DNA from 2 places in the Streptomyces sp. NPDC050732 genome. Region 2 is predicted to be linked to the other one. Evidence: riboswitches for the same ligand, from Rfam matches in the RefSeq annotation. Region 2 holds a riboswitch; the other holds the start of a gene.
What was found. Region 2 has a riboswitch for S-adenosylmethionine ahead of thrC (threonine synthase). Riboswitches for the same ligand answer to the same signal wherever they lie in the genome.
Positions count from the first base shown of each region.

Region 1 (11,246 bases), on a different contig from region 2:
GGCCGAAGTTCACCGGCAAGATGCTCGACGAGCGCCTGGGCAAGATCACCTTCTGGACGCTGTTCGTCGGCTTCCACGGCACCTTCCTCGTCCAGCACTGGCTGGGTGCCGAGGGCATGCCGCGCCGGTACGCGGACTACCTCCACGCCGACGGCTTCACCGCGCTGAACACGATCTCGACGATCTGCTCGTTCCTGCTCGGCCTGTCGATCCTGCCGTTCTTCTACAACGTCTGGAAGACGGCCAAGTACGGCAAGAAGATCGAGGTCGACGACCCGTGGGGCTACGGCCGTTCGCTGGAGTGGGCGACGTCCTGCCCGCCCCCGCGGCACAACTTCATCACCCTGCCGCGCATCCGCTCGGAATCGCCGGCGTTCGACCTGCACCACCCTGAGATCGCGGCGCTCGGCCACATCGAGAACGACGGGCAGAAGGACACCGCGCTGTTCGGCGGCGACAAGGAGGCCGCGAAGTGAAGATCCAGGGCAAGATGTTCATCTGGCTGAGCGTCTTCGTCCTCGCCATGGCGATCGTCTATGGCGTGTGGTCGAAGGAGCCGGCCGGTACCACGGCGCTCTTCCTGGCCTTCGGCCTGTGCATCATGATCGGCTACTACCTGGCCTTCACGGCCCGGCGGGTCGACGCCTCCGCACAGGACAACAAGGAGGCCGACGTCGCGGACGAGGCCGGCGAGGTGGGCTTCTTCAGCCCGCACAGCTGGCAGCCGCTCTCCCTGGCCGTCGGTGGCGCGCTCGCCTTCATGGGCGTCGTCTTCGGCTGGTGGCTGCTGTACTTCTCGGCCCCGATCATCCTGATCGGCCTGTGGGGCTGGGTGTTCGAGTACTACCGCGGCGAGAACCAGACCCAGTGAGTCTGTAGTTCGCGCTCCGCATCCGAAGGGCCCGGACACTCCGAGAGGAGCGTCCGGGCCCTTCGGCGTACGCGACACTCCCTCGAACGGGTCAACTCGGCGCGCCGAACCTGATGAACCTTCATACCGTGTGTTTATGAGCCACTCTCCGCGAATCCGCACGGTACTGAGCTGCACGATGCTGGTCACCGCCCTCGGCGCGGGAGTCACGGCATGCGGTACCTCCGACGGCCACCCGCTCTCGGCGCAGCCGTACGACGCGGCCGGCCAGATCGCCTTCAACGGCCCGGTGGGCAGTAAGAAGGCGGACCCGGACAAGCCCTTGGAGGTCACCGCCCAGGGCGAGGACGGACGCATCACCGATGTGACGGCCACCGACGCCATGGGGCGGTACGTGGCGGGTGAACTCTCGGCGGACGGCGCCCGGTGGCACAGCACCACCCCACTGGCGGCAGGGGCCCACTACACCGTGCGGGTGAGCACGGAGGACGACGAGGGGTCGCCGGGCCGCAAGGTCCTCACCTTCGCCACCGACACGCCCGACAAGAAGAAGCGGCTGAACGTCACCTTCGGCCCCGAGTCGGGCAAGTACGGCGTCGGCCAGCCGGTCACGGCCACTCTCAGCGCCCCGGTGAAGGGCAAGGAGGCCAGAGCGACCGTCGAACGCGCCCTCAAGGTCCGCTCGGTACCCGCCACGGAGGGAGCCTGGCACTGGGTGGACAGCGAGACGCTGCACTACCGCCCGAAGGAGTACTGGCCCACGGGCGCGACCGTCCACGTCTCCAGCAACCTCGAAGGCCTCAAGGTCAAGGACAAGCTCTGGGGCGGCGAGGCCAAGCCGCTCAAACTGACCATCGGCGACCGCATCGAGGCCGTGACGGACGCCTCCTCGCACTACATGACGGTCTACCGCAACGGCGAGCAGATCAACTCCATCCCGGTGACCACCGGAAAGCCCGGCTACTCCACGCGCAACGGCGTCAAGGTGGTGCTGGGCAAGGAGTACTCCGTACGCATGACCAGCGCCAGCATCGGCGCGTCGGACTTCTACGACAAGATGGTCTACTACGCGACACGGGTGACCGACTCCGGCGAGTACGTGCACGCCGCGCCCTGGTCGGTGGGTTCGCAGGGCGCCGCGAACACCAGCCACGGCTGCACCGGCATGAGCACGGGGAACGCCGCCTGGTTCTACGAGACCGTCCGGCAGGGCGACCTCGTCACGGTCATCAACAGCAACGGCGAGGACATGCCGGCGTTCGGCAACGGCCTCGGCGACTGGAACATGGGCTGGAAGAAGTGGCGCGAGGGCAGCGCGCTGCTCACGGGGGCCAAGGAAGGCCCCGCGGCGGCCGACGCGGCCAGGCTGCGGCCGCGGGTCTGACGGCCCGGCAGAGAGCCCCTCAGAGGCGCACGAGAAGGGCCCGCGCCGTGGCGCGGGCCCTTCTCACGGATCATCGGTGGCCCCTCAGGCCTCCACGGGCGTCCTGGTGCGCAGCAGGGCGGCCAGGGCCTGCGCGAACTCCACCGGATCGACCGGCAGGGTCACCGCGGCCTCGGCCCGGCTCCAGGTGGCCAGCCAGGCGTCCTGCGGGCGCCCGATGAGCAGCAGCACGGGCGGCGACTGGAAGACCTCGTCCTTGATCTGGCGGCAGACACCCATGCCGCCGGGCGCCGACTCGCCGTCCAGCACACAGACGTCGACGCCGCCCCGGTCGAGCTCCTTGATGACCGCGTGCGGCGTCGCGCACTCGATGAACTGGACCTGGGGAACGTCGGCGGCCGGCCTGCGGCCGGTGGCCGACCGGACTTGCTCGCGGGTGCTCGCGTTGTCGCTGTAGACCAGCACCGTGGCGGTCGGCTGCATTGTTCCTCCGCATCGTTGAGGGCATTCGGCCGGGAACCGATGGGCGGATGCTACTCCTCCCGACACCCCGTCAACACCGGTTCGGAGAGGCCTCCGATGGGCCATCCGGGCAGGACACGGACCGCAGACACTCCGAACGGCACCCCCCGGGGTGAGGGCGGGATAAGCGACCGACATAATGTCGGTCGTGGCGACAGCAACGACAGTAGATACCGGGCACGCGCACCCGCCGGTCAATCGACCGAACCTCACCAGCGTCGGAACCATCATCTGGTTGAGTTCCGAGCTGATGTTCTTCGCGGCCCTCTTCGCGATGTACTTCACCCTGCGATCGGTGACAGGTCCTGATCACTGGAAGGAAATGGCTTCGGCCCTGAACTTCCCGTTCTCGGCGACGAACACCACGATCCTGGTGCTCTCCTCCCTCACGTGTCAGCTGGGCGTGTTCGCAGCTGAACGCGGTGACGTGAAGAAGCTCCGGATGTGGTTCATCGTCACCTTCATCATGGGTGCGATCTTCATCGGCGGTCAGGTGTACGAATACACCGAGCTGGTCAAGCACGAGGGCCTCTCGCTCTCGTCCGACCCGTACGGCTCGGTCTTCTACCTGACCACCGGCTTCCACGGACTGCACGTGACAGGCGGCCTGATCGCCTTCCTGCTGGTCCTTGGGCGCACCTATGCGGCCAGGAGGTTCACCCACGAACAGGCGACCGCAGCCATCGTCGTGTCCTACTACTGGCACTTCGTCGATGTGGTCTGGATCGGCCTCTTCGCCACGATCTACATGATCAAGTAAGCGGCAGGTCGCTCACGCGACGCATTCGAAACATTCCAGAAGCATCGACGCAGAAGATCCTGACACCGGGGTAATCCGTGAAAAAGCTCTCCGCACGACGACGCCATCCGCTGGCGGCGGTCGTCGTCCTACTCCTCGCGCTGGCGGCCACCGGGGGGCTGTACGCCGCGTTCGCGCCGGCGGACAAGGCGCAGGCCGATGACACCGCCCAGTCCCTCGCCATCGACGAGGGCAAGAAGCTCTACGCCGTGGGCTGCTCCAGCTGCCACGGAACCGGCGGTCAGGGCTCCTCCGACGGTCCGAGCCTGGTGGGCGTCGGCGCCGCCGCTGTCGACTTCCAGGTCGGCACCGGACGTATGCCGCTCCAGCAGCCGGGTGCCCAGGCGCCCAAGAAGAAGGTCATCTACAACCAGGCCCAGATCGACCAGCTCGCGGCGTACATCTCGTCGCTGGGTGCCGGTCCTTCGGTTCCGACCGAGAAGCAGTACAGCCCGGACGGAGCGGACATCGCCAAGGGCGGTGAGCTGTTCCGCACCAACTGTGCCCAGTGCCACAACTTCACCGGTGAAGGTGGCGCGCTGACGCACGGCAAGTTCGCGCCGTCGCTCGAAGGTGTCTCCCCGAAGCACATCTACGAGGCCATGCAGACCGGCCCGCAGAACATGCCGTCCTTCCCCGACACCACGATGCCGGAGAAGAGCAAGAAGGACATCATCGCGTACCTCGACGCGGTCAACGGCGAGAAGACCGAGAGCCCTGGCGGTCTGAAGCTGGGTGGTCTGGGTCCGGTCAGTGAAGGCCTCTTCGGCTGGATCTTCGGTCTCGGCTCGCTGATCGCGGTCGCCGTGTGGGTCGCCGCTCGGACCGCAAAGGCCAAGAAGTCATGAGTAGCCAAGAGATTCCAGAAGAGAACCTGCCCAGCAAGCAGGAGACCGAGCACGGCTCGGTGGCGACCGCGGAGGACAATCCGTTCGCCGACCCGGGGCTGCCGCCCCACGAGCACCGTGTCCAGGACATCGACGAGCGGGCCGCCCGGCGTTCCGAGCGAGTCGTGGCGTTCCTGTTCACGCTGTCGATGATCGCGACCGTCGGCTTCATCGCCTCGTACGTGGCGATCCCGGCCGACAAGAGCGTCTTCATCTGGCCGATCGGACACATCAGCGGCCTCAACTTCGCCCTGGGCACGACCCTCGGCGTGGCGCTGTTCTGCATCGGCGCGGGCGCGGTCCACTGGGCCCGCACCCTGATGTCCGACGTCGAGATGACCGACGAGCGGCACGAGATCGCGGCCGAGCCCGAGGTCCGTGCCAAGGTCATGGCGGACTTCAAGCAGGGCGCCGCGGAGTCGGGTTTCGGTCGGCGCAAGCTGATCCGCAACACGATGTTCGGCGCGCTGGCCCTGGTCCCGCTCTCCGGTGTCGTCCTGCTGCGTGACCTCGGGCCGCTGCCCGAGGACAAGCTCCGGCACACCAAGTGGGCCAAGGGCAAGATGCTCGTGAACATGAACACCCACGAGCCGCTGCGTCCGTCGGACGTGCAGGTCGGGTCGCTGACCTTCGCCATGCCCGAGGGCATGTCGGAGCACGACCACGACTTCCAGACCCAGATCGCCAAGGCCGCCCTGATGATCGTCCGGATTCAGCCGGAGAACATCAAGGACAAGCGCGAGCTGGAGTGGTCGCACGAAGGCATCGTGGCGTACTCCAAGATCTGCACCCACGTGGGCTGCCCGATCTCCCTGTACGAGCAGCAGACGCACCACGTCCTCTGCCCGTGCCACCAGTCCACCTTCGACCTCTCCGACGGTGCCCGAGTCATCTTCGGCCCGGCCGGTCACGCCCTGCCGCAGCTGCGCATCGGCGTGAACGAAAAGGGCTACCTGGAGGCGCTCGGCGACTTCGAAGAGCCCGTCGGTCCTGCCTTCTGGGAGCGCGGATGAGCACCACCACCACTTCCTCCAAAGAACAGCGCAAGCAAGCGCCCGCCGGCGAGCGCGTCGCCGACTGGGCCGACGGCCGGCTGGGGATCTACTCCCTCGCCAAGGCCAACATGCGCAAGATCTTTCCGGACCACTGGTCCTTCATGCTCGGCGAGATCTGCCTGTACAGCTTCATCATCATCATCCTCACGGGTGTGTACCTGACGCTGTTCTTCCACCCGTCGATGAACGAGGTGGAGTACCACGGCAGCTACATCCCGATGCAGGGACAGCTGATGTCGGAGGCGTTCAACTCGACCATGCACATCTCCTTCGATGTGCGCGGTGGTCTGCTGATCCGGCAGATCCACCACTGGGCGGCGCTGATCTTCCTCGCCGGCATGTTCGTGCACATGATGCGCGTGTTCTTCACGGGTGCGTTCCGCAAGCCGCGTGAGGTCAACTGGCTCTTCGGCTTCCTGCTGTTCGTCCTCGGCATGTTCACCGGTTTCACCGGTTACTCGCTCCCGGACGACCTGCTCTCCGGCACCGGTGTCCGCTTCATGCAGGGCGCGATCCTGTCGGTGCCGATCGTCGGCACGTACCTGTCGATGTTCCTGTTCGGCGGCGAGTTCCCCGGCGGCGACTTCGTGGCCCGGTTCTACTCGGTCCACATCCTGCTGCTGCCGGGCATCATGCTCGGCCTCGTGGTGGCGCACCTGATCCTGGTCTTCTACCACAAGCACACGCAGTTCGCGGGCCCCGGCAAGAGCAACAAGAACGTCGTCGGCATGCCGCTGCTGCCCGTCTACATGGCCAAGGCCGGAGGCTTCTTCTTCCTGGTCTTCGGTGTCATCGCGGTCATCGCGGCGGTCGCCTCGATCAACCCGATCTGGGCCATCGGCCCGTACCGTCCGGACCAGGTGTCCACCGGCGCCCAGCCCGACTGGTACATGGGCTTCGCCGAGGGTCTGATCCGTGTCATGCCGGGCTGGGAGATCAACCTCTGGGGTCACACGCTCGTCCTGGGTGTGTTCATCCCGCTGGTCATCGTCTTCCCGCTGGTCCTGGTGGCCATCGCCGTCTACCCGTTCATCGAGTCCTGGGTCACCGGCGACAAGCGCGAGCACCACATCCTGGACCGCCCGCGCAACGCCCCGACCCGCACGGCCTTCGGTGTCGCGTGGATCACGGCGTACATGGTCATGCTGGTCGGTGGTGGCAACGACCTGTGGGCCACGCACTTCCACCTGTCGCTGAACGCGATCACCTGGTTCGTCCGGATCGCCTTCTTCGTCGGACCGGTCATCGCCTTCATCGTGACCAAGCGGATCTGCCTGGGTCTGCAGCGGCGCGACAGGGACAAGGTGCTGCACGGCCGCGAGTCGGGCATCATCAAGCGGCTGCCGCACGGTGAGTTCATCGAGGTCCACGAGCCGCTCAGCAAGGAGCAGCTGCACACGCTCACCGCGCATGAGCAGTACAAGCCGGTCGAGCTCGGCCCGGCGGTCGACGAGAACGGCGTCAAGCGCAAGGTGTCCGGTTCGCAGAAGCTGCGGGCCAAGCTCTCCAAGGGCTACTTCGGGGAAGAGGGTCAGATCCCCAAGCCCACCGCCGACGAGTACAAGGAGATCACGAGCGGCCACGGCCACCACTGATCAACTGAAGCTCTGAAGCTCTGACCTCTCCAAGGTCGCCACGGTAAGAGCCCCGTCCATTGCATGGACGGGGCTCTTTGCCGTCCCGGAGGCTGGATAGGGTGGTCCCACCCCCATGTGCCGGGGTGTTTCCCCACATACGCATACGCAGACGAAAACCCAGGAGCGGCTATGAACGCTGTGACCCCCGCAGGAGGCGACACCGCGGCGGGCCGTTCCTGGCCCGACGTACTGAACGGCCTGCTGGAAGGCCGTGACCAGAGCGCCGACGACACGGCCTGGGCCATGGACCGCATCATGCGCGGCGAGGCCACCGACGCGCAGATCGCGGGCTTCGTGGTCGCGCTGCGGGCCAAGGGCGAGACCGTCGAGGAGATCTCCGGTCTGGTGCGCGCCATGTACGCGCACGCCAACGTCATCGACGTGCCGGGTCCGAGCGTCGACATCGTGGGCACCGGCGGCGACGGCGCCAAGACCGTCAACATCTCGACCATGTCCGCGATCGTCGTCGCGGGAGCGGGCGCGAAGGTCGTCAAGCACGGCAACCGTGCCGCCTCCAGCGCGTCCGGCGCCTCCGACGTGCTGGAGAAGCTCGGCGTCAACCTCGACCTCGCCCCGCAGCGGGTGGTCGAGGTCGCCGAAGAGGCGGGCATCACGTTCTGCTTTGCCGTGAAGTTCCACCCGGCGCTGCGCCACGCGGGTGCCGCCCGCAGCCAGCTGGGCATCCGGACCGTCTTCAATCTCCTCGGCCCGCTCACCAATCCGGCCAAGGTGCGGGCCCAGGCGGTCGGGGTCGCCGACCCCCGGATGGCGCCCATCGTGGCGGGCGTCTTCGCCGAGCGGGGGCACTCGTCCCTCGTCTTCCGCGGTGACGACGGGCTCGACGAGCTGACGACGACGTCCACCTCCCGGGTCTGGGTGGTGCGGGACGGCGCCGTGCGCGAGGAGGCCTTCGACCCCCGGGACGTCGGGCTCGACCTGGTGCCCGTCGAGGCGCTGCGGGGCGCCGACGCCTCGTACAACGCCGAGGTCGCGCTGCGGCTGCTCGACGGGGAGAGCGGACCCGTGCGGGACGCGGTGCTGCTGAACTCGGCGGCGGCGCTGGCCGCCCTGACGCCCACCGACGAGCCGCTGGCCGTGCAGATCAGCGCCGGCATGGCGCGGGCGGCGCGGGCGATCGACTCGGGGGCCGCGAAGAAGGCCCTGGAGCGCTGGGTGGCCGCGAGCAACCGCTGAGAACCCCTCTCGGGCACGACGATGTGACGCAGGGCGCAGTCCGGATGCTGGACTGCGCCTTGCGCGTCGAAGATCGTGTGGCAGGATGCTGCACAGGTCATGAGTGACAGCGACTACGGCCCCGGCCCGCTGTCCGGCAACCCTCCGTCCGTGGCGGGGTGCCCCGGGTGAAGACCAGGTCGTACGCAGCAAGGCGTATGGCAAGCGCGGACCCCTGGACATCGGTGGATGTCACAGCCCTGGGGTCCTGGTCCTCAAGGGAGCAGTCTCGTGAGCAAGCGAATGTGCTAGGGCCTTCCGGCCCCTTTCCGCGCACCTTTTCTCTTCATCACTGCACCGCCCTGTCTCTGTCGTACGGGCGTCGACGCAGTGAACTCACTTGCCTCTTACGGGAGTTCGCCATGTCTGTTTCCGCTGTCGCCGTCGACGCCGCCGTCTGTGCCCCGCTGCCGGTCCTCGGCAGGGACGTCACCGTTCCGCTGGTCACCGGCGGCGAGGTGAGCTACGCCGCGCTCGACTACGCGGCGAGCGCGCCGGCCCTGCAGCGGGTGTGGGACGACGTGGCCGCGTACGCGCCGTACTACGGCAGCGTGCACCGCGGCGCCGGGTACCTGTCGCAGCTCTCCACCGACCTGTTCGAGAACAGCCGGGTCGCCGTCGCCGAGTTCCTCGGCTGCCGCGAGGACGACCAGGTCGTCTTCACCCGCTCCACCACCGACTCGCTGAACCTCCTCGCGGCCGCCCTGCCCGCCGACTGCCAGGTCTTCGTCTTCGAGACCGAGCACCACGCCTCGCTCCTGCCGTGGCGGGACGCCCGCGTCACCTACCTGAACGCGCCGCGCACCCCCGACGAGGCCGTCCAGACCCTGGAGCGGGCCCTCGCCGACCGTGACCCCTACGGGCCCGCCCTGGTGTGCGTCACCGGCGCCTCGAACGTCACCGGTGAGCTGTGGCCGGTGCGGGAGCTGGCCGCCGCCGCGCACGCGCACGGCGCCCGGATCGTGCTCGACGCCGCACAGCTCGCCCCCCACCACCCCCTCTCCATCGGCGGGTTGGACGTCGACTGGGTCGCCTTCTCCGGACACAAGCTGTACGCGCCGTTCGGCTCCGGTGTCCTCGCGGGCCGCGCCGACTGGCTGCGGGAGGCCGAGCCGTACCTCGCGGGCGGCGGGGCCTCGCGCAAGGTGGCGCGCCGCGCTGACGGGGGCGTGGACGTGGAGTGGCACGACACCGCGGCCCGCCACGAGGCCGGTTCGCCGAACGTCATCGGCGTCTACTCGATCGCCGCCGCCTGCAAGGCGCTCACCGAGGCGGGCTTCGACCAGCTCGTCGCCCGTGAGCAGTACCTGATCGCGAAGGTGCGCGAGGGGCTCGCCGAGGTGCCCGCCGTGCGCGTGCTCTCGCTCTTCGGGGACGACGCGCCGCGCGTGGGCGTCATCTCCTTCGTCGTCGACGGCTGGAACAGTTCGCACTTCGCCGCCGCGCTCTCCGCCGAGTACGGCATCGGTGTACGGGACGGCCTGTTCTGCGCCCACCCGCTGGTGCGCACCCTGCTCGGCAGCGAGCCCGACGAGCCCGGCGAGTGCGGCGCCCCCGAGGCCGCCCCCGGCGAGAAGTCGCTGAACGCCATCCGGGTGAGCTTCGGCGCGGGCACCCCCGACGAGCACGTCGAGCGTTTCGTGCGCGCCGTCAAGGAGCTGGTGTCGGACGGCGCGCGGTGGAACTACCGCACCGAGGACGGGCGTTGCGTGCCGGACACCAGCGCCGCCGCCTGACCCGCGGGCACCCGGCCCCCGGGCAGCCGTGAGCCGAGCTGGATCATCCGCAGGGCCCGCTCCGTCGCGTCGGTGAGGAATTCGCCGCCCCGGCCGAGCGCCTCCGTCAGCGAGACGGGAGCGGGCAGGATCGCGCTGTACGCGTCCACGCCCACGCGGCGGACGGTGTGCGCGCCGTCCCCGATCGTGCCCGCGAGGACCAGGACCGGGCGTCCGGACCGCTTCGCGCGGCGGGCCACCTCGGCGGGGACCTTGCCGCGCAGGGTCTGGTGGTCCAGGGCGCCCTCCGCGGTGATGACCAGGTCGGCGCGGGCCAGCCGTTCGTCGAGGTCGAGCCGTTCGAGCAGCACGTCGAAGCGGGGGAGCAGTGCGGCGCCGAGGGCGGCGAGACCGGCGCCGAGGCCGCCCGACGCGCCCGTGCCCGGCCCCTCGAAGAGGTCCGTCCGCACGGGCAGGTCCCGGGTGAGGAGGTGCGCCCAGTGCTCCAGGGCGGCCGCGAGGTGCTCGACCTGCTGCGGTGTCGCGCCCTTCTGGGGGCCGAAGACGCGGGCGACGCCGCGCTCGCCGCACAGGACGTTGAAGGGGTTGCAGGCGACGCGGATCTCGGTCTCCGCGAGGCGCGGGTCGAGGCCGCTCGGGTCGATGCGGCTCAGCCGCGCCAACTCCCTCCCGCCGTGCGGCAGTTCCCAGCCGTCCGCGTCGACGAGGCGGGCGCCGAGGGCCTGGAGGGCGCCCGCGCCGCCGTCCGACGTGCCCGAGTCGCCGCAGCCGACGAGGATGCGGCGGGCGCCCACGTCGAGTGCGGCACGGATCAGCTCGCCCACGCCGTACGTCGTGGTGGCACCCGGGTCCCGCAGATCGCGGGGGACCAGCGAGAGCCCCGCCACGGCCGCCATCTCCACAACCGCCGTGCCGTCGGGCAGCAGGGCGAAGTGCGTGCCGATCGGCTGGCCCACGGGGCCGGTCGCGGGCAGCGCGACGAGCCGCCCGCCACCCGCGGCGGCCAGCGCGCGGGCGGTGCCCTCGCCGCCGTCCACCAGCGGGATCAGATCGGTCTCGGCGTGCGGGACGACGCGGCGTACACCCGCGGCGATGGCCTCGGCCGCGGAGCTCGCGGACAGG
Region 1 covers NZ_JBFAHP010000036.1:13,251-24,496, reverse strand. The annotation lists gene ctaD (cytochrome c oxidase subunit I) at 1-476, shown strand, start outside; gene AB0H82_RS28545 (cytochrome c oxidase subunit 4) at 473-871, shown strand; gene AB0H82_RS28540 (Ig-like domain-containing protein) at 1,008-2,255, shown strand; gene AB0H82_RS28535 (hypothetical protein) at 2,340-2,738, opposite strand; gene AB0H82_RS28530 (heme-copper oxidase subunit III) at 2,917-3,537, shown strand; gene AB0H82_RS28525 (c-type cytochrome) at 3,615-4,424, shown strand; gene AB0H82_RS28520 (Rieske 2Fe-2S domain-containing protein) at 4,421-5,476, shown strand; gene AB0H82_RS28515 (cytochrome bc complex cytochrome b subunit) at 5,473-7,113, shown strand; gene trpD (anthranilate phosphoribosyltransferase) at 7,285-8,349, shown strand; SAM riboswitch class IV at 8,445-8,562, shown strand; gene AB0H82_RS28505 (aminotransferase class V-fold PLP-dependent enzyme) at 8,751-10,124, shown strand; gene AB0H82_RS28500 (glycerate kinase) at 10,073-11,246, opposite strand, start outside.
Region 1: another riboswitch for S-adenosylmethionine. It lies ahead of AB0H82_RS28505 (aminotransferase class V-fold PLP-dependent enzyme); the one in region 2 lies ahead of thrC (threonine synthase).

Region 2 (11,246 bases):
AGCCGGGCCGGATTGGCGGAGATCGCGCGGACGGTGTCCTCGACGGAGAGGCCGTCGACGGTCACCGAGCGCTTGAACGCGCGGTCCAGGGTCAGTGTGGAGCCTGCGATCGAGCCGCCCTCGACGAGCCGCGCCACGCTGTCCTTCACCTCGACCTCCAGCGGGCCGAGCATGTAGCGGCCGTCGCCGAAGCCCGCCGCGTCCATGGCGTCCGTGATGAGGGCGACGCGGGAGGCGCCCGCGTGGTGGAAGGCCAGTTCGAAGGCGGCCGGGTGCAGGTGGGTGCCGTCGTTGATCAGCTCGACGGTGACCCGCTCGTCCTCCAGGAGCGCGGCGATCGGGCCCGGGGCGCGGTGGCCGAGGCCCGGCATGGCGTTGAAGAGGTGGGTGGCGACGGTGGCGCCCGCGTCGATCGCCTCGACGGTCTGCTCGTACGTCGCGTCCGTGTGGCCGATGGCCGCGATGACGCCGTGCTCGGCGAGGAGCCGCACGGAGTCGAGGCCGCCCGGCAGCTCGGTGGCGAGCGTGCACATCTTCGCCCTGCCGCGGGCCGCGTCGAGGAGCTTGCGGACGTCGGCGGGGTCGGGGTGGCGCAGCAGGCCCTCGCTGTGCGCGCCCTTGCGGCACGGCGAGATGAACGGGCCCTCGAAGTGGATGCCCGCGATGTCGCCCTGCTCGGCGAGCTCGGAGAGCACGCCGGCCCGCTGGGCGAGGAAGTCCATCTCGCCGGTGACGGTCGAGGCGACGACGGTCGTGGTGCCGTGCAGGCGGTGGGTGTGGACGCCCTTCAGGACGTCCTCGACCGTGCCCGAGGTGAAGGAGGCGCCGCCGCCGCCGTGGTTGTGGAGGTCGACGAAGCCGGGGACGACCCAGTGGCCGGTGAGGTCGAGGGTCTCGCCGTCCCTGGGAGGGCTCCCCGCGATGCGGGTGCCGTCGACGATCACGCGGCCGTTCGGGACGGTTCCGGTGGGCAGCACCACCTGGGCACCGGCGAGAACCTTGCTAGTGGCCATCAGGTGGCTACCTCCGTGGGATGGGTTTTCGTTTGGAGCAGGTCCCAGGCCAGCAGGCCCGCGCCCAGGCACCCGGCGGTGTCGCCGAGGGCCGCGGGCATGATCTCCGGCAGCGTCTGGAACTGCACGACGCGCGCCGCGACGGCGGCCCGCAACGGCGTGAACAAGGTTTCCCCGGCCTCCGCGAGACCGCCACCGATGATCAGGGTGTGCGGGTCCAGCAGGGTGAGGGCGGTGAGCAGGCCGTCGGCCAGGGCGTCGACGGCGTTCCGCCAGACCTCCTGGGCCCTCGGGTCGCCGGACTCCACGGCCTTCGCGCAGTCCGCGGCGTCCGCCTCCGGGTCGCCGCTCGCCTCGGCCCACGCCCTGCTGACCGCGGACGCGGACGCGAGGCGCTCCAGGCAGCCGCGCTGGCCGCAGCCGCAGGGCGGGCCGCCCGGGCGTACGACGATGTGCCCGATCTCGCCGGCCGAGCCGTGGGCGCCGGGCTCGATGACGCCGCCGATGCCGATGGCACCGGCGATGCCGGTCCCCAGCGGCACGAACAGGAACCGGTCCGCGCCCTTCCCCGCCCCTATGCGGCCCTCGGCGAGGCCGCCCGTGCGGACGTCGTGGCCCAGGGCCACGGGGATGCCCTCCAGGCGGGCGCTGAGGAGGTCCCGCAGGGGGACGTCGCTCCACCCGAGGTTGGCCGCGTACACGGCCACGCCCCGCCCGGCGTCGACGATGCCGGGCACGGCGACTCCCGCCGCGGCGGCGGGCTCCCCGAACCGCTCGACGCCGTGGGCGCGCAGATCCGCGGCGAAGCCGAGGATGGACTCGACGACGGCGTCGGCGCCGCGCTCGCGTCCCGTGGGCCTGCGCGCCTCGTACAGCAGGGTGCCGTCGCCCCCGACCAGGGCGGCCTTCATTCCGGTGCCGCCCACATCGAGGGCGATGACGTGTCTCACGGGGAACAGTCTCGCGCGTCGTCCGTGACAGGTCTAGTCCACTTCACTCTCCCGTGCCGGGAGGACGATCCTTTTCACCGCACCTGTCCGCTTGTGGGGCCATCGGGGGCTGACGGCGCCACCGAGGCGGCCCGCCGGCCTCAGCTCAGGATCACGCTGCGCGTGAGGTTGCGGGGGCGGTCCGGGTCCTGGCCGTGGGATTCCGCCAGGGCCACCGCCAGGCGCTGGGCGCGGACGAGGTCGGCGAGGGGGTCCGTCTCCTGGCGGGCGACCAGTTCGCCGCCGACGCGGGCCACGTCCCCCGCGAGCCCCTCCGGCAGCGTCCCGAACATCCAGGCCACCCGGCCGGGGCCGGTAATGGAGATGGGACCGTGGCGGTACTCCATCGCCGGGTACGCCTCCGTCCAGGCGCCGGCCGCCTCCCGCATCTTGAGGGCGGCCTCCAGGGCCAGGCCGTACGTCCAGCCGCGGCCCAGGAACGTCCACTGCTCCGCGCCGAGCACCGCCGCCGGGAGCGGCTCGGTCACCGCGAGCTCCGCGTCGACGGCCGCCTCGGCCACCGTCTTGAGGCCGGGGATGTGGCCGAGTCCGGCCCGCAGGAAGGCGAAGGCCGTCGTCGCGAAGCGGGTCTGGACGACCGACTCCTCGTCCGCCCAGTCCAGGACCGCCACGGTGTCCGCCGCGTCCATGACGGGGGTCTTCGGGTCGGCGGTGAGGGCGACCGTCGGGACCGTGCCCTTGAGGCGGGTCAGCAGGTCCAGGACCTCCGTCGTCGTGCCCGAGCGGGTGATGGCCACGACCCGGTCGTACGTCCGCCCGGCCGGGAACTCCGACGACGCGAAGGCGTCCGTCTCGCCCAGACCGGCCGCCTCACGCAGCGCCGCGTACGCGATGGCCATGAACCACGAGGTGCCGCAGCCGGTGACGGCGACCCGCTCACCCGGCCGCGGAAGCCCCTCGAACGTGGCGGCCGCCTCCACCGCCCGGCGCCAGCAGGCGGGCTGGGTGGCTATTTCTGCTGCGGTACGCGACATGCGCCGGTGCTCCTCGTCAGTGCGGGACTGGTGCGGGACTGGTGCGGAACTCCCGCCATGGTCATCGGCGGGACCGCCGTTGCACAAGTGATACGCGGGTGGTGTAGACCTTGTGTCCGGACTCGGGGGAAACTCGCAGTTCAAGCGGATTGTGGAAGCAACGAGGGTGGGACAGCTGTGCAGCGGCGCGTGACAGGACTGACCGCGGCGGTGGCCGCACTGGGCATGGCGGGCGTGCTCGCCGGCTGCGGCGGTCCCGGCGACTCCGGCGACGTCACCCTCAAGCTGGTGGCCGCCGACTACGGCGACTCGGCGGCGAACAGCTCGAAGAAGTACTGGGCCAAGGTCGTCGAGGGGTTCGAGAAGGAGAACCCCGGCATCAAGGTCGACGTGACCGTTCACTCCTGGAACGACGTCGACCGCGAGGTCAAGGAGATGGTCAAGAAGGGCGAGGCCCCCGACCTGGCCCAGATCGGCGCCTACGCCGACTACGCCGCGCAGGGCAAGCTCTACGAGGCCGACGAGCTCCTCTCCATCGCCACACAGGCCGACTTCCTGGCGCCGCTCTCGCAGGCCGGCGAGGTCAACCGCATCCAGTACGGCATGCCGTTCGCCTCCTCCACGCGTCTGCTCTTCTACAACACCAAGCTCTTCAAGGACGCCCACCTCACTCCGCCGCAGAGCTGGAGCGAGCTGCAGGCCGACGCGAAGGCCCTCAAGGCGCGCGGCGTGAAGATCCCGTACGCGCTGCCGCTGGGCCCCGAGGAGGCGCCCGCCGAGACGCTGATGTGGATGCTGAGCGGCGGCGGCGGCTACACCGACAACGTCGGTTCGTACGCCCTCGACTCCGACCAGAACGCCAAGACGTTCGCCTGGCTCAGGGACGAACTCGTCGGCAAGGGCCTGACCGGGCCGAAGCCGCCCGCCGAGCTGAACCGCGCCGAGGCGTTCGCGGCGTTCTCGCGCGGCGAGGTCGGCATGCTCAACGGCCACCCGACGCTCATGAAGATGGCCGCCAAGAAGGGCGTGAAGTTCGGCATGGTGCCGGCGCCCGGCATCAACGGCAAGGCGCAGGCCACGATGGGCGTCGCCGACTGGATGATGGCGTTCAAGCAGAACGGTCACCGCAAGGAGGCCGGCAAGTTCCTGGACTACGTCTACAGCAAGAAGAACGTGCTGGAGTTCTCGAACGAGTACGACATCCTGCCCGTGACGACCTCCGCGTCGCAGGCGATGGCGAAGGACCGCGGCCACACCGCGCTCGGCAAGTTCCTCAAGGAACTCCCCACCTCGGAGCTCTACCCGGTGGGCAAGACGTCCTGGGCGCAGGTCTCCGCGGACATCAAGAAGGACATCGGCAGGACCGTCGGCGAGGGCGGCGACCCCAAGTCGGTGCTCAGCCGGATCCAGACCCGGGCGATGACCGCGGAGAACGCGGAGTAGCGTGGCGGGCATGACCGATCAGGAGCCGGCTGAGGGGCCGGACGGCCTCTCCGAGCGGGACCGCGCGGTGCTCGCCCTCGAACGGCGGCCGTGGCCGGGCCCGGGCGCCAAGGAGCGCGCCATCCGCGAGGAGCTCGGCATGGTGCCGGTGCGCTACTACCAGGTCCTGAACGCCCTCCTGGACGACGCGCGGGCCCTCGCCCACGACCCGATTACGGTCAATCGGCTGCGCCGGGTGCGGGAGTCCCGGCGCGCCGAGCGCTGACGCCGATAAGGTCGGGCCCATGGGTGACCCTACGTACTCGCTGTCGGACCTGCCCGAGCCGCCCGGCCTGCCCGAGCCCGTGACGCCCGCGGGGCGCGACGGCCTCGCCGCGTTCCTCGCCCGGCCGGACCGCGCCGTGGTGGCGCTGGACTTCGACGGGACGCTCGCCCCGATCGTGCCCGATCCCGAACAGGCGCGCGCCCACCCGGACGCCGCTCCGGTGCTCGCCGCGCTCGCCCCCCGCCTGCGGTCCGTGGCGGTCGTCACGGGCCGCCCCGCGGGCGTCGCCGTCCGCTACGGCGGCTTCGCGGGCGTGCCGGGCCTGGAGCACCTCGTGGTCCTCGGGCACTACGGCGCCGAGCGCTGGGACGCCGTCACCGGCACGGTCCGCGCCGCCGAGCCGCACCCCGGGGTCGCGGCCGTGCGCGCCGAGCTGCCCGGCTTCCTGGACGGGATCGGCGCCTGGCGCGGCTCGTGGATAGAGGAGAAGGGCCGCGCCGTCGCCGTGCACACGCGCCGGGCGCAGGACCCGCAGGCGGCCTTCGATGCGCTGCGCGAGCCGCTCGGCGAGCTGGCGCACCGGCACGGCCTGATCGTCGAGCCGGGCCGCCTCGTCCTTGAACTGCGGCCGCCCGGCATGGACAAGGGCGTGGCCCTCGCCGAGTACCTGCGCGAGGTGGGCGCCGAGTCCGTCCTCTACGCGGGCGACGACCTCGGCGACCTGCCCGCCTTCGGCGCCGTGGAGAAGCTCCGCTCGGACGGTGTCGCGGGCCTGCTCGTGTGCAGCGGCAGCGCGGAGGTCAAGGAGCTGGCCGGGCGGGCCGACCTGGTCGTGGACGGCCCGCAGGGTGTCGTACGACTGCTGTCGGCGATCACCGCCCGGCTGCCCTGACCGGACCCCTGGGGGTCAGCCGGTGAGCGCCCGCAGCTGGTCCAGGAACCACTGCGCGGGCGGCAGCGCCGTCGCCGCCGCCGCGAGGCGCTTCGTGCGCTCGGCGCGCTCCTCCGGCGGCATCAGGAGGGCCGTGTGCAGGGCCTCCGCCGTGGCCGTGATGTCGAAGGGGTTCACGGAGAGCGCGTCGTCGCCGAGCTCCTCGTGGGCGCCCGCCTCCCGCGAGAGGACCAGCGCGCAGCCCTCGTCGGAGACGACGGGGACCTCCTTCGCGACGAGGTTCATGCCGTCGCGGATGGGGTTGACCAGGGCCACGTCCGCCATGCGGTAGGCCGCGAGTGAGCGCGCGAAGTCGTCCTTGACGTGCAGGACCACCGGGGTCCAGCCGTCCGTCCCGTACGTGGCGTTGATGTCGTCGGCGACCCGGGAGACCTCCGCGGTGTAGTCGCGGTAGACCACCAGGTCCTGCCGGGACGGGTAGGCGAAGGCGACGTGCACGACGCGCTCGCGCCACTCGGGGTGGGTGTCGAGCAGCTCGCGGTAGGCGTGCAGGCCCCGCACGATGTTCTTGGACAGCTCCGTCCGGTCCACCCGGACGATCAGCTTCCGGTCCTCGCCTTCGTGGCTGCCCGCCTGCTCCCGCAGCGCCCGCATCCGCTCCTCGACGTCGTCGCGCCGCGACCGCTCCCGCAGGAAGTCGGCGTCGGCACCGAGCCCGTGCACCCCGATCCGGGTGCCGGAGGTCCCGCCGACGAGCCGCACGCAGCACTCCGTGAACGCGTCCGCCCACCGCCCGGTGAGGAACCCGAGCCGGTCGGCGCCGAGCATCCCGCGCAGCAGCTGCTCGGCCACGTCGTCCGGCAGCATCCGGAAGTAGTCGGCGGGCGCCCACGGGGTGTGCGAGAAGTGGCCGATGCGCAGGTCCTCGCGGAGCTCCCGCAGCATGCCCGGCACCAGCGCCAGGTGGTAGTCCTGCACCAGGACGGCCGCCCCGGGACCCGCCTCCTCGGCGAGCGCCTCGGCGAACGCCCGGTTGTACGTCTCGTACGCCGCCCACTGTGCGCGGAACTCCGGTCCGAAGACCGGTTCCAACGGCGTCTGGTAGAGCAGGTGGTGGACGAACCACAGCACCGAGTTCGCGATGCCGTTGTACGCGTCCGCGTGGACGTCCGCGTCGATGTCCAGCATCCGTACGCCCGGTTCCCCGACGCCGCGCCGCACCGCCTCGCGGTCGCCGTCGCCGAGCGCCGCGCACACCCACAGGGCGTCCGCCTCGTCGCCGATGGCGCTGAGCCCGGAGACCAGGCCGCCGCCGCCACGCCTGGCGGTCAGCTCACCGTCCTCTCCGACGGTGTACGAGACGGGGCCGCGGTTGGACGCGACGAGTACCTGTGCTGCTGACGAACCGTGCTCGGAGACCATGTGGCAAAACGTAGCCCGGTTCGGGGCCGGGCAAACGTGCGACCGGACCCCGCCCGTCCGGACGGTCACGCCACGCGGCGGTGCGCGTACTCGGCGATGCCGCTCATCGGCGGCCGCTCCTCCGTGTCGACCGCGTACGTCCGCGGCACGAAGCCGTGCTCACCCCTCTCGAACTGCGTGAGCTCGGGACGTACGAGATGCCCGCGCGCGAGCCGCAGCTGTGCCGTCCGGTAGATCGCCGCCGCCATCCGCCCGAGCGCCTGCCCGTCCTGGTGCCGGTGCTTGCGCACCCCCACGTCGACCTGCGCCAGCGCGTCCAGGCCGACCGTGTGCAGCGCGTCGACGAGCAGGCCGAGCTCCACGCCGTACCCGACGGGGAACGGCAGCCGCTCCAAAAGCGACCTGCGGGCCGCGTACTCGCCGCCGAGCGGCTGGACGAACCCCGCCAGCTGCGGCCAGTGCATGTTGAGCAGCGGCCGCGCCATCAGCTCCGTCACCCGGCCGCCCTGCCCCGCCGCCGTGCCGAGCGGCCGGTCGTACATCGCCTTCACGAAGGCCACGTCCGGGTCGGTGAGCAGCGGGCCCACTATCCCCGAGACGAAGTCCGCGGAGAACTCCCGCAGATCCGCGTCGACGAACGCGACGATGTCACCGCTCGTCACCAGCAGCGAGCGCCACAGCACCTCGCCCTTGCCGGGCACCGCCGGAACGCGCGGCAGGATCTCGTCGCGGCGAACGACCTTCGCGCCCGCCGCCGCGGCGACCTCCGCCGTCCGGTCCGTCGAACCGGAGTCGACCACCACGAGCTCGTCGACCAGCGGGACCTTCTCCATCAGCTCGCGGCGTATCTCGGCGACGATCTCGCCGACCGTCCCCTCCTCGTCGAGCGCGGGCAGCACGACGCTCACCGAGGCGCCGCCGGCACGCTTGGCGTCGGCAAGCCGGTCCTGCGGCCGGTCGGCGACCGACCAGGAACGCCTGCTGAGCCAGCGCTCGACCTCTTCCAGCACGGTCGCGGTCCTCCCATGGGTGATCGATGAGGTGATCGATGTGATCCATCTCGCGGTTCGGACGACTATCTCAAGGGTCCGGGGCTTCGGTTACAGTCTTGAACAACGCCCGGGACCATCGCATGTCGGGGTCACCGTCGCGTTGAGATGAACAACTGAAACCCATAATCGAAAACCGCTCATCCAGAGGGGCAGAGGGAAACGGCCCGTTGAAGCCCCGGCAACCCTCCCGCCGACCGCGAGGTCACGGTGGGGAAGGTGCCAATTCCGTCTCGCGGCGAGATGCGTCGCGAGGAAGATGAGGAGAAAGGGCCTCGCCTCCATGGCTGTGCAGACTGTCGCCACCGAAAGCACCACCCCTTCCGTCGACCTCGGACCCGCCTCCGGCCTCTCCTGCCGTGAGTGCGGCACCACGTTCCCGCTCGGCCCGATCTTCGCCTGCGCCGAGTGTTTCGGCCCCCTCGAAGTCGCGTACGACCTGCCCCTCGGCGACCCGGAAGCCCTCCGCAAGCAGATCGAGGCCGGCCCCGCCAACATCTGGCGCTACGCCCCGCTGCTCCCCGTCCCCGCCGACGTGGCCGACAAGCCGAACCTGAACCCCGGCTGGACCCAGCTCGTCAAGGCCGACAACCTCGCCCGTGAACTCGGCGCCCAGCAGGGCAAGTTGTTCGTCAAGGACGACTCCGGCAACCCCACGCACTCCTTCAAGGACCGCGTCGTCGCACAGGCCCTCGAAGCGGCACGCGCCTTCGGGTTCACCACGCTTTCCTGCTCCTCCACCGGCAACCTCGCGGGCGCCGTCGGCGCCGCCGCCGCCCGCGCCGGCTTCCGCTCCTGCGTGTTCATCCCGCACGACCTGGAGCAGGGCAAGGTCGTCATGGCCGCGGTCTACGGCGGCGAACTCGTCGGCATCGAGGGCAACTACGACGACGTGAACCGCTTCTGCTCCGAGCTCATCGGCGACCCGCTGGGCGAGGGCTGGGGCTTCGTCAACGTCAACCTGCGGCCGTACTACGGCGAGGGCTCCAAGACCCTCGCGTACGAGATCTGCGAGCAGCTCGGCTGGGAGCTGCCCGACCAGCTCGTCATCCCGATCGCCTCCGGCTCACAGCTCACGAAGATCGACAAGGGTCTGAAGGAGCTCATCGCCCTCGGCCTGGTGGCCGACAAGCCGTACAAGATCTTCGGCGCGCAGGCCGAGGGCTGCTCGCCGGTCTCGACCGCCTTCAAGGCCGGCCACGACGTCGTACGCCCCCAGAAGCCGAACACCATCGCCAAGTCGCTGGCCATCGGCAACCCCGCCGACGGGCCGTACGTCCTGGACATCGCGCGCCGCACGGGCGGGGCGGTGGAGGACGTCAACGACGAGCAGGTCGTCGAGGCGATCAAGCTTCTCGCCCGCACGGAAGGGATCTTCGCGGAGACGGCGGGGGGTGTGACGGTGGGCGTCACGAAAAAGCTTTTCGAGGTGGGGCTTCTTGACCCGGCCCTCACCACGGTTGTCCTGAACACCGGGGACGGTCTGAAGACGCTTGACGCTGTTGCCGAGACGTCTCAGGCGACGGCGACGATCAAGCCGAGCCTCGACGCGTTCCGTGCCGCGGGGCTCGCCGACTAGTCGCCGTAGGGCCCGCGGTCCGCTGTCGACCGCGGGTCGTGGTCCGTCCTCGCGCAGTTCCCCGCGCCCCTGGAGGGGCGCGCCACCTGATCGCCCCCTGAATCACCGAGGTGAACTCCATGAGCGTCAACGTCCGTATCCCCACCATTCTGCGCACCTACACCGGCGGCAAGGCCGAGGTCGCCGCCGAGGGGGCGAACCTGGGTGAGGTCATCGCCGACCTGGAGAAGAACCACACCGGGATCGCCGCCCGCGTCCTGGACGACCAGGGCAAGCTGCGCCGCTTCGTCAACGTGTACGTGAACGACGACGACGTCCGCTTCGAGCAGGGCCTGGAGACGGCCACGCCGGACGGCGCGGGCGTCTCGATCATTCCCGCCGTCGCCGGCGGCTGAACTTTCCGCAAGCACCCTGCGTCATTCGAATTGCCCCCTCCGCGAGAGAAACGGAGGGGGCAATTCAGCTTGGTTGAGCGCGGTACAGTTGGGAAGCGTGCTTCGCCGTGAGTGCCGAGTGCATATACGAAGTCGGCCCGGAGCCGACAAGAAGTAGCCAAAGCGCACTGCCCATTCGAGCCTTATGTGCCTTTTGCCTGGCCCGACTTGCCCTGAATTCCGGTGAATTCTCCGCATATTACCGATCGGGCGCGCCCAGAATTCTCGTCCGATTGACCTGTTGCAGACGGCAGTTGGACAGATACATTCAGCGGCGGTCGACGCGTTCCGGCGCACACCCCCAACCAGTGGGGGGTGAGGTCTGACCCGGGTCCGCGAAGTGCGGTCCTGTGCAAGGGCCAGTAATAGGGGAGTTAGGCATGGCTCAGGGCACCGTCAAGTGGTTCAACGCGGAGAAGGGGTACGGCTTCATCGCGGTCGACGGTGGTGCGGATGTTTTCGTCCACTACAGCGCGATCCAGATGGACGGCTACCGCACCCTTGAAGAAGGTCAGCGAGTCGAGTTCGAGATCTCGCAGGGCCAGAAGGGTCCGCAGGCGGACATGGTCAAGCTCGCCGTCTAGCTCGGCGCGATCGACCACCGAAGCAAGCATCGCGAGGGGCTCGTATCCCACCTGGGGTACGGGCCCCTCGTGTGCGTCCGCGCCTGCGTCCGTGCTCCCGCGCGCGGGGTGGATCTGGCGGGAGCACCTTGCACTCGTGGGGGTCGAGTGCTAATCATTGGGCTTAGCACTCTCCCAGTGAGAGTGACAGAACTTGGATCGGGTCGGTGAGGTCCGCAGGCCGCGTGGGGCAAGGAACCACACGGCAAGCAGTCCGTCCGTCGCGGGCACCAGCACGGTCCGTTTGCTTGCTTTTCCACCCCGTCCGGGAGGACCACTTCACATGGCCAAGATCATCGCGTTCGACGAGGAGGCACGGCGCGGCCTCGAGCGCGGCATGAACCAGCTCGCCGACGCCGTCAAGGTGACCCTGGGCCCCAAGGGTCGCAACGTCGTCCTCGAGAAGAAGTGGGGCGCCCCCACGATCACCAACGATGGTGTTTCCATCGCCAAGGAGATCGAGCTCGAGGACCCGTACGAGAAGATCGGCGCCGAGCTGGTCAAGGAGGTCGCGAAGAAGACGGACGACGTCGCCGGTGACG
Region 2 covers NZ_JBFAHP010000018.1:3,281-14,526, reverse strand. The annotation lists gene nagA (N-acetylglucosamine-6-phosphate deacetylase) at 1-1,013, opposite strand, end outside; gene AB0H82_RS18000 (ROK family protein) at 1,013-1,963, opposite strand; gene AB0H82_RS17995 (sugar isomerase) at 2,104-2,997, opposite strand; gene AB0H82_RS17990 (extracellular solute-binding protein) at 3,223-4,440, shown strand; gene AB0H82_RS17985 (DUF3263 domain-containing protein) at 4,451-4,705, shown strand; gene otsB (trehalose-phosphatase) at 4,725-5,597, shown strand; gene AB0H82_RS17975 (trehalose-6-phosphate synthase) at 5,613-7,019, opposite strand; gene AB0H82_RS17970 (glucosyl-3-phosphoglycerate synthase) at 7,085-8,029, opposite strand; SAM riboswitch class I at 8,206-8,334, shown strand; gene thrC (threonine synthase) at 8,328-9,647, shown strand; gene AB0H82_RS17960 (MoaD/ThiS family protein) at 9,767-10,042, shown strand; gene AB0H82_RS17955 (cold-shock protein) at 10,462-10,665, shown strand; gene groL (chaperonin GroEL) at 10,988-11,246, shown strand, end outside.